DNA from 3 places in the Lysinibacillus sp. NPDC059133 genome. Region 3 is predicted to be linked to each of the others. Evidence: predicted binding sites of a transcription regulator. Region 3 holds the regulator's gene; each other region holds the start of a gene.
The links. Region 3 encodes LexA, which represses DNA repair genes until DNA is damaged. Its sites were predicted from a motif close to CGAACATATGTTCG; they were not measured.

Region 1 (5,303 bases), on a different contig from region 3:
GGCTACGCTTTTTAAAAGAAAGTTATGTACTACTTGTAGTCACAAGCTTTGCGGCAGGATTTGCCATTGCCCTTATTGGACCCATATTAAATGCCTATATCAAGAAAAAATTCCCGACCCGTTTTACTACGGTGGTAGGTATTTATTCATTTGGCATAGGAACAGGGGCAACATTGAGTGCTGCACTAACATTACCATTTTATAATCATTTTCATGAGAGCTGGACGATGGCGCTTGGCAGTTGGGCAATGCTTGCTATCATTGCTCTTTGCATATGGTTCCTGGTTATCCAAAAACAAGAGCTACCAGAGACAGATGGTTGTACGGAAAAAGTTGCACGAAATCCGTGGAGAAATGTCCGTGCTTGGACCATTTTAATTTACTTTGGCTTACAAACATCTTTATTCTTCTCAATGATGTCCTGGCTAGCACCGATGTTACAGGATAAGGGCTTTTCCCTTGGCGCTGCAAGCTCTATGCTAACATTTATGTCTATTGTACAAATGATTGGGAATATTTTGGTCCCCATACTAATGGAAAAATGGTCGAGTCGAATCGGCTGGCTTTTCTCTTTAGGGGTCTTTGGCATTATTGGCTTTGTGTTGTTATGGGTAGGTTCGGGAACTTTGTTATGGATTGCGGTATTCATTATAGGTATCGTATTAAGCGGCTTATTTCCAATCGGTTTATTGTTACCATTGGATGAGGCAAGAAATGACGAAGAGGCAAATAGTTGGTCATCTATGGTGCTTTCAGGCGGCTTCATGATAAGCGCCATTATCCCTATACTCATCGGTTATTGCTATGATGTGACAGGTAACCATACATTTACCTATACAATTTTTATCACATTAATGCTAGGCATTTTAGCTACGATCCTTTTTCTTAAGAAAAAATAATGTGGAGACATGCGCGAATGTACGCGCATGTTTTTTTAAAGGTTGTTTTCGTGATTGTTTTTGCTAAATAGGAACAAATGTTCCGTAATGTAGAGTAAGTAAATATGGAGGTAATTGATGAGACCTAATTTAACGAAAGAATTAAGTATAGAAAGTTTTAACGATTTCTATTGGTTAAAGGAAGAATTACAATCTTTTTGTAGAAATAACGGAATAAGTGCTACTGGTTCTAAAATAGAGATTTCTAATAGGATTGAAATATTTCTACAGACGGGAGAGATTAAAAAGCCTGTCAGAAAATCAATAGCGAAGAAGAAAGAACAGCAAGTAGATTTAAGTCTTGATACAGTCATTACAGAAGATCATCGTTGTAGTCAAAATGTAAGGGCGTTTTTTAAGACAGTAATCCCTAAATTTCATTTTTCCACCTATATCCAAAACTATATTAAAAACAATGTCGGAAAAACTTATCGCGATGTCGTAGACGCTTGGGATGAGGAGGAAGAACGGAAGAGAAACCCTACATACAAGAAAAGCATTGCACCTCAATTTGAATATAATCAATTCATTCGTGACTTTTTTTCTGACCCGAAAAATCAAGGGAAAAGCCGTGAAGAAGCGATTGAAGCTTGGAATAAAATCAAGAAACTACCTGGAAACAATAAATATACATATTCAGCTAACGTTGGCAAGAGCTTAAGATCAAGCTACTGAAGTCAAAGGTAGCTTTTCTTATTGAGCTAACGGTACAGTTTAGTGGAATAAACAGACAATTATAGAGAACACCTAAATATGAGGTGTTTTCTAATGAAAAAAGTTCTTATATTAATTATTGCCATATCTCTTTTTACCGTTTTATCAAAAACAAAAGCAATGATAAATGAATATGAGGAAATTACAAAATCTGATAAAGCAGATGTTACCCTTTATGCTAAAAGGTGGTGTCCTTACAAGACCTTTGGATAAATACAACAAGTCCTACTTGGTCACCTCAAATTATCTATGAGGACATCAATAAAGATGGAAAAAATGAGTTAATCATAATTTTGACCAAGGGTATTGGTACTGGAATGTTAGAACGAGAAGTTCACGTTTTCCATATCCAAAATCAAAGAATAAATAAGGAGCTTGTTGAAGTATCAGTTGAAGTGCTTGTTGATAGCCCAATTGCAATAGTGTTAAAAAAAGTAAAGACTGAGTTATTACCAAACAAAGCTATTATAAAATGGAGAAAGCACTAGCCAAATCTTATTTTATATTTTTACTCCTTGAATCATAACTAACTCTTCGGATTCTGTTTGGGAGTTTTTTGATAGGGGAGGATGGCTATATTTCCTGAAAATAATAATCCCATTACCACAAATACTGTTGCTGTAATATCAAACATAGTAATAGATTCATTTAAAAAAACAGCAGCTAATATGTATCCGAAAATTGGAGTCATAAATAACCAATTGTTAGCCTTTACCGTATCCTGTTTCAACAGATAAAACCAAAGCAACATTGTGCCGATTGAAATAATGAACACCAACCAAATTAACGAACCAAGCAAATAATAATCCAATTTTAAAAAAAAATTTTCTTTTTCGAGAATATAAGCTATAGGTATTAAAACAACTCCACCAATAGACACTTGCCAAGTATTAATGACAATACCCGGAAGATTTAAATTGATTTTTTTAAAATAAACACTTCCAATCGCCATTGATACCATTCCTAGTCCCAAAATAATTAATCCATATACACTAGCCTCACTGGTTGTGATAGATGGCCATATGCCAATTAACAAACCAAATGCTGCTATGACCATTCCTATCCATTCTTGTAAATGAACTCTTCGTTTTAACCATATAGAGGACAGGAAAGCAACCACAAAAGGATTTGTTGTAACAAATAAATTAAATAAGCCTGCTGATACATAATTCAATGCCCAAAAGGTTGCACCCAGATAGATTGTTGTATTCAATAACCCTAAAAAAATTAATGGGATCCATTCCTGTGACCGAGGCCAAGGATATTTTTTATTAAACAAATAAACATACAGAAATAGTAAACCTCCAGCGATTAAAAAGCGAGTGGTTGCCAATACCAAAGGCGTGGTAGAGTTTAAGCCAAACTTTGTAGCTATCGCTGCAGATGACCATAAGAGTGTAAAAAATAAACCTAATACTGTTTCCATCTTTTTGCTCCTTTTAAGTTAAGTGACTTCTCAAAAAAAGAACTGTGATTACAGAAAGAACCACAGGTATCAAGAAGTAACTCGGCCTTTAACCAAGTCCATATTAAAATTTTACAAACATCGGATAACAGTTTTTTACTGAAATTCAGAATAATTTTATCCGAATTTCAGTATTTGCTTAGTTTATACAAATTTATAAGGGGTATTTTCCCGAAATTCTATATTTTTTTCGAAATTGGCTTGGTGTTATTTCCTCATATTTTTGGAATAAACGTGTTAAGGAAGATTGATGTTCAAAACCTACTTGAATTGCGATGTGCAAAATGGGTAAATCTGTATTCCGTAGCATTTCTTTTACTTTATTCAAACGAACTTCCTGTATATATACTGAAGGGGATTTCCCAGTTTCTTTTAGAAACCAATCCGAATAATATGTACGATTGTAATGTTCAAGTGAAGCCAGTTTATTTACCGTAATATTCTCATTGTAATGTTCGTGGATATACCTAATAGATTTAGGTTGTTGTTCTTGAAGTAAATAATGTGAAATATAGGGGTATAGGTCTTTAAGAGCAGAGCCCTGTAAAGATTGTTTATCGATTTCATTCAGGATAAGATATCGAATTCCTTTCCATTGATTATCAAATTTAAAGGAAACTCCTTTATTATATAAGTTTCTACTAGTTAGCATAAAATGAGGAATATCTAAAACCAAAAACTCATTACGTACAGCTGAATGAAAAGTATGATTACACTCGGGAGGAATGAAAAATAATGTTTGGTGGTCTAGTTGAATATCCTGTGCCCCTGCTTTAATATAAAGTTCTCCTTGGAGAGGCAAAATTAACTGAGCATAACAATGGGAATGAGTGTTTTGGTTAGGTGTATAGGTTCTTCTTTCTGCTACAATTTCTCTAATATTTTCCATTTTCAATTCCTCCTACATGCTTTAGGGTTAGTCAATAAGTTTTTGTTCTATTAAAAGCCCTTTTAATGGAACAATTAATTGTCATTCTATAGTTTTTTTATCCATCTTTTTATTCAAATGATCCCTTTGCACTTAAAAAACCCTTTAGATAACCATATCCAAAGGGGTAAAATGGTGCAACTTTTTATAAACGGTACGAATTTATTAAAATCCGCATATAGATAGGACTTTTAGTTAATAAAAATGTGGCAGATATTTCAAAATAGAGGTGCTTTTATGACAAATAGAAAGGAATTTACGTCAATAGGAACAAGAAAATAATCCTACAAGTTCTAATCTTCAACTAAAGGGATGCTGTAGTTGAAAAAGATAGTAAACCAGAAGCAACAATCTTTGAGAAAACAGTCTTTTTTTATAATATTTTAACCGCCAATTTTAAGTCATTTTTCATTGCAAAGCTAAAAAAGAGTCGTTTTTTATAGGTAAAACGAATTTAATAAAACGCGAGAGCGGTATTTTTATAATATATATTGCATAATAATATTATTATGTAAACTTGAAACGTAGAGTAACCTTGTTTATGATAGAATAGGAAGATGTAGAAAGAAAGTTTTGGTGAACGTATGTGGAAAAAGATGCTCATTCTTGGAGCAACAACTTTACTTTTAACGGGCTGTGGCAATGAAACATTGGCAGAGGTGGTTCAAAGTAAAAAGACCGATATGAAATCGGAAAAGGCTGTGACGAAGCAGCAAGAAAAAATTGTACCGGAAGTAAAAGTAGTTGGGGAGAACGGAATCGGTGCAGGAATTATTATTAAAAAAGAGGACGGTAAGCTGTATATTGTGACGAATGGGGCGCTCGTGGCTTCAAAGCCAACTGCGCTTGTACAATTTAATCATGATAAACTGATGGAAGCTGAAGTGCACTATTTATCGACTGCTTATAACATAGCGATTTTGGAAGTACCATATAACGCATCGGTAAAGGTGCCGACCGTCTATAATGGAGAATTAAATCAGTTAGCTGTTTATGTCGATAGCTTACCACACATCATTCAAAAATATAGTGACCGAGTAGCAGCTTATTACATAGATGCTGAACAAAATATACGTATAGGGAGTCCTGTTCTAGAAGCGGAGAATGGTGAACTTGTGGGCATCTATATGAAACGCAAGGAAAACGGTGGATCACAGCCGTTTATATTGCCATTTAAAGATATAATGATGTTATTGGATGAATGGTGTGAAGTTGGTATGAAGCCAAGTAATCGACTAGCTCAAGCCAAAAATTTGTA
Region 2 (5,303 bases), on a different contig from region 3:
CCTTTACGGGTACATCCATTGAGATAGAATAATGATCGCACACAGCCTTTAATAACTGTGGATAATATTGAGAGCTTGTCGGTTCCCACGGTGCTATCGCATGCTCTAATAAACTTCGATCCCAATCGGGTACTACTAAATCAAGATCTACCTCTTGTGTCGAGCCTAAACCATCACAACTTGGACAAGCTCCAAATGGACTATTAAATGAAAACATACGAGGCTCTAACTCCCCGATTGAAAATCCACATAATGGACAAGCATGATGCTCACTAAATAATAATTCCTCATGTTCCATCACATCGACAAGTACTCGCCCATCTGCCAAACGTAATGCTGTCTCTAAGGAATCACTAAGACGTGCCGCGACACCTTCCTTCATCACAACACGATCGATGACAACTTCTATTGAATGCTTTTTGTTTTTATCAAGTTCAATCGAATCATCTAAATCACGTAGCTCCCCGTTGATACGTACTCGAACAAAGCCTTGCTTTTTTAAATCCTCAAGTAGCTTTACGTGCGTTCCCTTACGCCCTGCTACCATTGGGGCAAGCAACTGCATTTTCGTTCTTTCTGGATAAGTTAATAAACGATCGACCATTTGCTCAATCGTTTGGGAAGTAATTTCAATGCCATGATTTGGACAAATAGGTTTACCGATGCGCGCATATAGCAAACGTAAATAATCATAGATTTCTGTTACTGTCCCAACTGTCGAACGTGGATTACGGCTCGTCGTTTTTTGATCGATTGAAATAGCAGGGGATAATCCCTCTATCGCATCGACGTCTGGTTTATCCATTTGACCAAGGAATTGACGGGCATAGGCTGAAAGTGATTCTACATAACGGCGTTGTCCCTCGGCATAAATCGTATCAAACGCTAATGATGATTTCCCTGAGCCTGATAAACCTGTTAGCACGACTAGTTGATCACGTGGAATTGTGACATTAATATTTTTTAAATTATGTGCTCGTGCGCCTTGCACGACTATTTCAGTATTTTTCACAAGCCATTCACCCTTCTGCCTTCAATTCAAATATTGTATCGCGCAGCTCAGCAGCACGTTCGAAATCGAGTGCTTTTGCTGCTTCCTTCATTTCTACTTCTAGCGAAGCAAGTAACTGCTCTTTTTCCGCCTTCGTCAGCTTCTTACCTTTTGTTGCCTTCGCTACATAAGTCTCTTCTTCCTCTGCTACCTGTGTCGCACGAATAACATCAGGAATTTTCTTAACAATCGTTTTCGGTGTAATGCCATGCTCTTCGTTATACGCCATTTGTAGTGTTCGACGACGTTTCGTCTCCTCAATTGCCTTTTTCATCGAATCCGTCATATTATCTGCGTACATAATGACATGACCATTAGCATTACGTGCGGCACGTCCAATCGTTTGAATTAATGAACGCTCTGAACGTAAAAATCCTTCCTTGTCAGCATCTAAAATCGCCACAAGAGAAACCTCTGGAATATCTAGCCCTTCTCGCAATAAGTTAATGCCGATTAGAACATCATAAGTACCTTTACGTAGCTCGCGAATAATTTCAATTCGCTCTAGCGTCTTAATCTCTGAATGCAAGTACTCTACCTTTAAGCCCATTTCTTTCAAATAAGCTGATAAATCCTCTGACATTTTTTTCGTCAATGTCGTCACGAGCACTCGTTCATTACGAGCAATACGACCTTGAATCTCATCGATTAAATCATCAATTTGCCCTTCAATAGGACGTACCTCAATTTGTGGATCAAGCAACCCAGTTGGGCGAATAATTTGCTGCACCATTTCCGGAGTATGCTCAAGCTCATACGGGCCAGGTGTTGCCGATACATAAATAGCTTGATGTATATGTTTCTCATATTCTTCAAAACGTAAAGGGCGGTTATCTAGTGCTGATGGCAGACGGAAGCCATGCTCAACTAGCACACCTTTACGTGCTTGGTCACCGTTATACATCCCTCGAACTTGTGGCAAAGTAACGTGACTTTCATCGACAACAAGTAAAAAATCATCAGGGAAATAGTCAAGTAGCGTATATGGGGTTGCCCCCGCTTCACGCAATGTTAAATGACGCGAGTAGTTTTCGATACCTGAGCAAAAGCCCATTTCACCCATCATTTCTAAATCATAACGAGTACGTTGCTCTAAACGCTGTGCCTCCAATAATCTATCCTCTGCACGTAAAAGAGCTAGACGCTCCTCCAACTCTTTTTCAATATTTTCAATGGCTTTTCGCATTTTTTCTTCTCGCGTAACGAAGTGGGATGCTGGGAAAATAGCTACATGATCACGATCCGCTAATATTTCACCAGTTAACGCATCCACCTCGCGAATTCGATCGATCTCGTCCCCAAAAAATTCCACGCGGATACATTGTTCGTCTCGGGATGCAGGAAATATTTCCACTACATCACCACGTACCCGAAACGTACCACGTGTAAAACTCACATCATTACGCTCATACTGTACATCGACCAATTTTCGAAGCAACTGATTACGTTCAATTTCCATTCCAGTCCGCACCGATAGGACCATTTCACGATATTCTTCTGGAGAACCTAGACCATAAATACAGGACACGGATGCAATAATAATGACATCATCACGCTCGAATAATGAAGATGTTGCAGAGTGACGCAACTTATCAATTTCATCATTAATGCTTGAATCTTTCTCGATATAAGTATCTGTCTGCGGTACATAGGCCTCTGGCTGAAAGTAATCATAGTAGCTGACAAAGTATTCAACTGCATTATTAGGGAAGAACTCTTTAAATTCACTATATAATTGACCCGCTAGTGTTTTATTATGTGCCATAATAAGTGTCGGTTTTTTTACCTGTTTAATGACATTAGAGATCGTAAACGTTTTTCCTGTTCCTGTTGCACCGAGTAATGTTTGATGACGTTTACCTGCACGTACACCCTCCACTAATTCCACAATTGCCTGTGGCTGATCTCCATTAGGCGTATATGGCGCTTGTAAATCAAATGTTTGCACGCATGTCCCCGTCCTTTCCTACCAATTTGATACATATATTTTAGCATAGCATTATTAAAATTTCGAACATTTAACGAACGAATGTTTGTAAATATTTTTTCATTTTCTATATTTGTGATGAATCCTATAGAACGTATGTACCAAAATAGTTAATTGCAACCTACCTATAAATAGATTACCCTTTCCAAATGTTAACTAATCGGGATGGGATGGGATGATATAAGCAGGAATTTCACTGTTTGGTGATGAATTGCTCGTCAGGTTCAGGTCTATTAAAGGGTTATGCAGGCGGAGTCTAGGGAGATTGAATCTAAGGGGGAGAAATGTGCTCAGGTAGACCGAAGAATTGATCGGGTTGCTTGGAGATATGATCAGCTTGAATGAAAAACTGCTCGGGTTACCAGTAGAACTGATCAGCTAGCTTGAATAACAGCTCGGGTTACCGGTAGAACTGATCAGCTTGGATCTCACCACTTATAGGGATGGGAGACTTTTGTAACTGACGTTTCACTTACGTTACATAAAACATCTGTAGCTGACGCCTTGCTTTCGCTACACAAAACATTTGTAGCTGACGCCTTGCTTTCGCTACACAAAACATTTGTAGCTGACGCTTTGCTTTCACTACACAGAAAGATTTGCTAAAAGAAGTTAAAAAATGAGTCCGGTATATTACCGAACTCACATTTACAAGTTGCCTGTTGATATAATTGTTTCTAACAATGAGGATCTGTTTCACTTACTGGGCTCTCATCTTCACTCCTTTGTAGCTAGTGACTATGAAATAATCAATTTTTGACTACAAAGATCTATTGTAAAATCCCATATTTATTTTTTATTCTCTCTAGTTTTTCTCTAAATGGTTTAGCTAACAATAGTAAAAAAATCACATTAGACACAGCATAGATTATCATAAAAGGTACGGCAGAAGTTAGTGCCAGCGCGTAAGCTTTCCAGCTGAAAACACCGTACATTGAAATTGTTCCCCAAATATCCATGCCAAATGAAAAGAATACACCTGCAAAGATTCCAAATAATACAAGCGATATTTTTTTATGCATCATACCAGTTTTACCTAGCAAACCAGCAATAAAACCAATCATTCCCCACATAAACATTTGGAATGGTGTCCAAGGACCTTGTCCAAAAAACATATTCGATACTAATGCAGAAATTGCTCCTGTTAAAAAGCCAGCTTCCGCACCAAGTGAAAACCCTGTAATAGCTGTAATAGCTGCCACAGGCTTAAAACCAGGTGTAACAACAAATAAAGCACGTCCTGCCACTGATATAGCAGACATCACTGCTATGATTAAAATTTCCCGTGGCTGGGGCTTTCTACGCTCAAATGATAGGAAGAACGGCACACATGCTAAAATCATAATGACAATCGAAATAAAATAATATTTTCGGTCAGCAAATATTGTAATGCCCGCATATAAAGTAAGTGGAATTAACACAAGGATGACAATGCGTGAAATAATTAAACGAATGTTTCTTGGCATAAGGTAACTACATCCTCACAAGTAATGGCATTGCTCAATATATCTCTTGATATTCGATGTGCTGCAGTTGTATAAAAATTATTTCCACTATAAAATGCTCGTGGCTCACCTTCAGATACAATACTTCCGTCGAAAAATAGCGCACATCTACTGCTGTGTTGTGCAGAAAATTCAATGTCATGTGTCACCAGAATGATGGTCATACCTTTAGTTTGTAAATCTTTTAATATGTCTGCGAGTTCTTCCTTTGCATGTGCGTCAAGACCCTTTGTTGGCTCATCTAATAGCAAAATTTTAGGTTCTATTAACAAAAGCTTTGCGAGTGCTAGCTTCTGCTGTTCACCCCCACTTAAATCATACGGATGCCGATTTAATAAATGAGTCAATGTAAACAATTGAATCGTTTCTTGAACCTTTCCATCTGTTACTTTATGTAAATGGGCAATATCCTCTAACTCTTGAAGCACCGTTTTTTGTACAAATAATGTTTTTGGATCCTGCGGTAATAAGGTTATATATTGTTGGTACAATTGTTTATTACTATAGCTTTTTAACGCCTTATTGAATAAGAGTATTTTGCCATGGTAAGGTTTTTGTAGCCCCGTTAAAATAGAAAGAACTGTAGATTTTCCAGTACCGTTTCCACCTATTATCGTTAAAAATTCCTGCTCCCTCACCTGCAAATTAAAATGATGAACAATATCCGTACCCTTTTTTTCATATCGAAAAGCAATATCTTTTGCCTCTAATACAATATCTGTTTTAACCGAGGATATTGTAAGAAGTGTATTCAAGGGAG
Region 3 (5,303 bases):
ACAGCTAGATTCTCTGGATACCACAGCTTCATTGAATCTAGTACCACCTTCTGCCACGATTTTCTTAAATATTCGTAAGGAATCCAATCTAATCGCTGGACTTCTATCGCTCCTTCTGTGACAAGTACATGGATATGCGGATTAAACTTTAAATCTCGCCCAAACGTATGAATGACTGTGATAATTCTGGGCTTTAGTCGACGCTTTTTAGAACGATTTTAGTAGTAATATTCAAATTCTTGAGCAACTAATCGACTTAACTCCTACAACTTTTTCCTATCCTGAAATAACACATTTCGAAGCTCCTCTGGAATCGTAAATACCATACGACTATGAGACACATTGAACACTAATTCCTGTTGTTTATCTGACCAATCATCTGTATACTTCTTTCCACATTTATTGCAAAATCAACTTTTACAAGAGAAATAAATACTAATTTGGCATCACCAGAACAACCCCAGCATTCGTAATGAATATAGCCTAGACTTCTTGAACCACATCGAATCGTTTTTTGAATCGTTTCCCCAATATCTTTCCGATAGGATCTGGGAGACTTCTCTTGATGAATTTCCCAAAAACCACTGAAATAATCTTGTAAAATGCGTTTAATAATTCCCGATTATTGAATTCCACCAAGCTTCCTCCTCGTATAAGATTTATAATTTCCTTAACAATAAAAAAATCAGCGGGACGACAAAACTCCCACTGATTAAACGTCACTTTATTTTTGCAATCTTTCCTCTTGATGCTCCCGATATCTCCGATGTACAGTAGCTTTACTTACCTCAAAGCCAAGACCTCTAAGTGTTAAAGCGATTTCCTCAAAGGTAAAACCTCGATTACGAAGATTTACAATTTCCTCTACAGGTACATCCTTGCGTTCTTGACCGTTTGGATTCCCTCGATTAGATAAATTGTTTTCAGGGCGATAGCCATTTTCAACAGCACGACGCATGCCACGACGTATTTTAGCATTATGGATTCTGCGCTGGTACTCCTCTACAATTGCTAAAATTTCTAGGAGCATCGTATCCATTTCATTTAATTGTACAGGTCCCGCGTCTCGCATAGAGAAAACATTCGTTTCAGTTTTCTGCAATAAATGCAACACGGCCATTCGAGCATTTCCACGTCCTAAGCGTGTCTCATCCTGCACAAATAATGCTGTAACTTCTTTTTCTTTTATGAAATCAAGCATTTCTAGTAAACCTTCTCGTTCCACATCATAGCCGCTATGCTTATCCTTAAAAACACGCTTCACTTCGTAACCCTGCTCTTTAGCATAGCGTACTAGCTCCTCCTCCTGACGCTCTAACGAGGAGCTTTGTGTCTCTTTTTCTGTACTCACACGGCAATAGACAACAGCCGATTGTTGTTTAGTTATCATTTTACATTTCTCGCAATTTCAATTGAATTTATAGGGTTTGGTTGGTCGTCACCCACTACTGGAATCACTAGAGATTTACCTGCAATAATTCGTACGTTCGATAATTCATTTTCTGCCTTAACAAGCTTAATCCATTCATCCGACTTCATTTTACCACGGTATTGTTCGGCTAACGACCATAAGCTATCACCATGTTCGATTTCAATTTCAGCGTATGTAACCTCGCCTGGGTCTGTTATAAAAAGATATGCTGTAAATAGTAGACAAGCTCCTAATAAAGTTGTAATATGTGGATTTTTTTTAAACCAGTTCATGTTTATAACCCCTTTCGAGAATGTTTGTTCGGAATATACGTTCTTATAATAATGCGAACAAACGTTTTTGTCAAACACTTTTCGAACCTATGTTTGCTTAAGTGTTCGCATTCTGCTATACTACTAATAAGTAGAATGATTAGAAAAAAGAGGTGAGCAATCATGAAAAAAGTTTCGAAAAGACAAGAGGCCATTTTAGATTTCATTAAAGAAGAGGTGCGCACAAAGGGGTATCCACCATCTGTACGTGAGATTGGTGAAGCAGTTGGACTTGCTTCAAGCTCTACAGTTCATGGACATTTAGCTCGTTTAGAGCAAAAAGGCTTGATTCGACGCGACCCAACTAAGCCACGTGCCATTGAAATTCTAGAGCCAGAGGATTCTATTCAAAAGCAACATGTTATACATGTCCCACTTGTTGGGAAGGTTACTGCAGGTTCTCCGATAACTGCTGTTGAAAATATCGATGAATATTTCCCACTACCAGATATTTATGGTACAAGTGAAGATCAGTTATTTATGCTAGAAATTATGGGTGAATCAATGATTGAAGCTGGCATTTTAGACGGAGATTTAGTGATTGTTAAACAAAAAGCAACTGCTGATAATGGTGATATTGTCGTAGCAATGACTGAAGAGAATGAGGCAACTGTAAAGCGTTTCTTTAAGGAAAAAAGTCATTTCCGTTTACAGCCTGAAAACGCAACAATGGAGCCAATTATCGTAGACCAAGTTTCTATTTTGGGACATGTTGTAGGTCTTTATCGTCGTGTACATTAAAAGTATCTCAATAGTACAGTATAAAAAGAGGATTTTATGTTCACAAATGGGCATATACCTCTTTTTCTTATTTTTTGAGTGTTATTTTAAACATTAAAAAAACCCACTTTAAAATGGATTTCTACACCTAGCAAAGCCTTTAGTTACTTAAATCAGCTCATCTCCATAACGTGGGTTGATTTCCGTTCCGGCTGGGCGCTTTCCTGGGGGCGTCCGATGAGCCGCTAATCCCCAAGGAGTCGCCCAGCCTCCACTCCAATCAACTTATATACACTAACTCTATTTTTTCATGTTTATCACCAAGGTTATCTTGCCCTTAGGTAAAAAAATCTATGCCATTAAACGCTTATCAAGTTTTATGCCTCTATCTTAAACTTCAAACTTGCCTTTACAAATGCAGTAAATAATTTCTTGGATACTTCATCTCCTGCAATGGCTAGCTCCTCAGGATGCCACTGTACTGCTAGACAAAATGGTAAATCTTCGTGTACTACCGCTTCAATGATACCATCACTTGATTTGGCTACCACTTTCAATTTTTCTGCTACTACGTTTATTGCCTGATGATGAAATGAATTCACCGCAATTTTTTCTTCCTCGATCATCGTTGTTAATAATGTATCAGGTGTTAGATGAACATGATGTGTAGTAACGCCCCGTGCCGCTTGTTGCATGTGCTTTATTAATTTCCGACTGTGATACTCGCTCTCAATATCTTGATAGACCGTGCCTCCAAACGCAACATTTAGCATTTGAATCCCTCGACAAATTCCGAAAATCGGCATTTTCCGAATAAAGGCGGCTTCAATTAAGGAAAGTTCTACGGAATCCCTTTCTGGATGAACCTTCCCTAATTTTGGTGTAGGTTCTGCACCAAAAAGAAATGGATGTACATCATGTCCGCCCGATAGTAATAATCCGTCCGTCAACGATAAAATTTGTGCTACATCCTCTTCCACTCCAAGCGGAATTATTAGTGGAACACCCCCAGCCTCAATTATACTTTTGCTGTAGGCGGCATTTAATCTTGAGGACAAATCATCCTCTACAAAGGCTGTTATACCGATAATTGGTTTCATCTTATCCCCTCCATGATCTACAAGATTGATCTCGCATTAACTCTGCCTGAAAAAGCCTGATTGATGAAGACGATGAACCATTGAGGGCACCCCTGATTAATTACCAAAACCCGAGATACCAATCCATCAACGCATCCCCATAGAAATAGATAATAATAGCCGCTAGAGCAATAGACGGCCCGAATGGTATAGGCGTTTTTCTTCCCTGTCCGCGTACTTTTAACACAACTATTCCAACAATCATGCCAATCACAGCGGCTATAAATAGCGTCAGAAGTGCATGTATTGTCCCAAGTACAAGACCAAGTAAAAAGAATAATTTAATATCGCCTCCACCCATTCCACCTCTTGATAGGATAGCTATACAATATAATATGCCAAATCCTACAACAGCACCAACTATACTGTCCCACCACGGAGACAAAGGCGATATGACGCGCCCTAAAACTAGCAAAGGCAAAAAGAATAGTAGTACCTTATTAGGAATAAGCATATACGCAAAATCCGATACAACAATAATGACTAATAATGAAATAAATAATAGTGCTACGAAAAATTCTGCACTAAAGCCTAATTTCCAATAAGCAAAGGCAAATAATACGCCTGTTATAAGTTCCATCAATGGATAAATCCAAGAAATTTTTTGCCCACAGCTACGGCATTTTCCTCCTAAAAATACATAAGACAAAACAGGCACCAAATCAAGCGCCGTCAACTGTCTCTTACAAGAAGTGCAATGCGAGGGTGGACGCACAATGGACTCCTTCAAGGGCACACGTAAGCCAACTACATTAAAAAACGAGCCTAAAACGAGCCCAAATATGAAAACAGTAATTGTATAAGCAATCTCCATTTTTATGTCCTCCTATACTAATAGACGCCCATACATTTGAAGTATGCGCGCCATCTAATTTACAGTTGTCCTTCATAATAGAACGTCGTTACTTGTATGGTTGATTTTAAGGTTGTATCTGCATCCTCCTGGAATTTTGCTTCCTCTCCAGTTGATGTGAAATCGATTGCATCAATTTTCATGACACGATCAATTTTTTCAATCTCTTTTATAAACTCAACCATTGCTTTATTGTCTAATGCGTCAACATCAACATTAAATGTTACTAGTTTTAATTCTTTTGGTAAGGAGTCTTTAGTGAAAGTTGCAGTTGGTATTTTATCTTTCGTTTCAGGCGTTTCATCATTTTTAGCAACAGCTTGTTCCTCAGCTTCATTTGCAGGTTGCTTTGGTTCAGCCTGTTCCTCAGAATTTGTCGAGTTGGGATCTGTCATAGTAGAATCCATTACGAGCGAATCATAATTATTAAAGTCCATAGCTTCTACCCGTGTTCCCGTCACCGCTTCAATCTCTTCAATATTTCGAATTACCTCTTCAATAGCTCGAGTTTGAGGTACCTTTTTACGCAATGTTAAATTACTTGTACTAGCTGATTTGCCATTCTCTTCAATTAAAGCAATTTGCTTCTGAATTGTAGACATTTCTTGTTGAAGGGAGTTAATTGAATTTTCCTTCGCATCTACTTCTTCTAATTTAGGTGTTACTATATAGTAATATAGCGCAAATAAAATGGCTGCAATGAAAGCTGTTAAGATAAGAATCGTTGAATTTTTACTACTAGTCATGATTCTCTACCTCCAGCGAGAAATTTAAAATCAATTCCTAATAAAATAGTTGCCGAATAACGTGGCACTTCCTTAAACTTGTTCTTCGCACTTTCTTCCTCT

Region 1: the regulator LexA is predicted to act here: its motif matches at 970-983, upstream of ACFXN8_RS06835 (DUF6434 domain-containing protein).
Region 2: the regulator LexA is predicted to act here: its motif matches at 3,074-3,087, upstream of uvrB (excinuclease ABC subunit UvrB).

Annotation. Positions count from the first base shown of each region.
Region 1 covers NZ_JBHZDH010000008.1:122,111-127,413, forward strand. Annotated here, with positions in the region: gene ACFXN8_RS06830 (MFS transporter) at 1-899, shown strand, start outside; gene ACFXN8_RS06835 (DUF6434 domain-containing protein) at 1,017-1,613, shown strand; gene ACFXN8_RS06840 (hypothetical protein) at 1,707-1,865, shown strand; gene ACFXN8_RS06845 (hypothetical protein) at 1,946-2,140, shown strand; gene ACFXN8_RS06850 (DMT family transporter) at 2,179-3,078, opposite strand; gene ACFXN8_RS06855 (helix-turn-helix transcriptional regulator) at 3,272-4,006, opposite strand; gene ACFXN8_RS06860 (TcaA NTF2-like domain-containing protein) at 4,630-5,303, shown strand, end outside.
Region 2 covers NZ_JBHZDH010000011.1:96,039-101,341, forward strand. Annotated here, with positions in the region: gene uvrA (excinuclease ABC subunit UvrA) at 1-1,012, opposite strand, end outside; gene uvrB (excinuclease ABC subunit UvrB) at 1,020-2,999, opposite strand; gene ACFXN8_RS08615 (ECF transporter S component) at 3,809-4,504, opposite strand; gene ACFXN8_RS08620 (ABC transporter ATP-binding protein) at 4,483-5,303, opposite strand, start outside.
Region 3 covers NZ_JBHZDH010000049.1:6,310-11,612, forward strand. Annotated here, with positions in the region: gene ACFXN8_RS20355 (transposase) at 1-185, opposite strand, end outside; partial or broken gene ACFXN8_RS20360 (hypothetical protein) at 264-365, opposite strand; gene ACFXN8_RS20365 (YneB family resolvase-like protein) at 725-1,390, opposite strand; gene yneA (cell division suppressor protein YneA) at 1,387-1,704, opposite strand; gene lexA (transcriptional repressor LexA) at 1,867-2,484, shown strand; gene ACFXN8_RS20380 (gamma-glutamyl-gamma-aminobutyrate hydrolase family protein) at 2,841-3,563, opposite strand; gene ACFXN8_RS20385 (prepilin peptidase) at 3,664-4,416, opposite strand; gene ACFXN8_RS20390 (potassium transporter) at 4,476-5,201, opposite strand; gene ACFXN8_RS20395 (PilN domain-containing protein) at 5,198-5,303, opposite strand, start outside.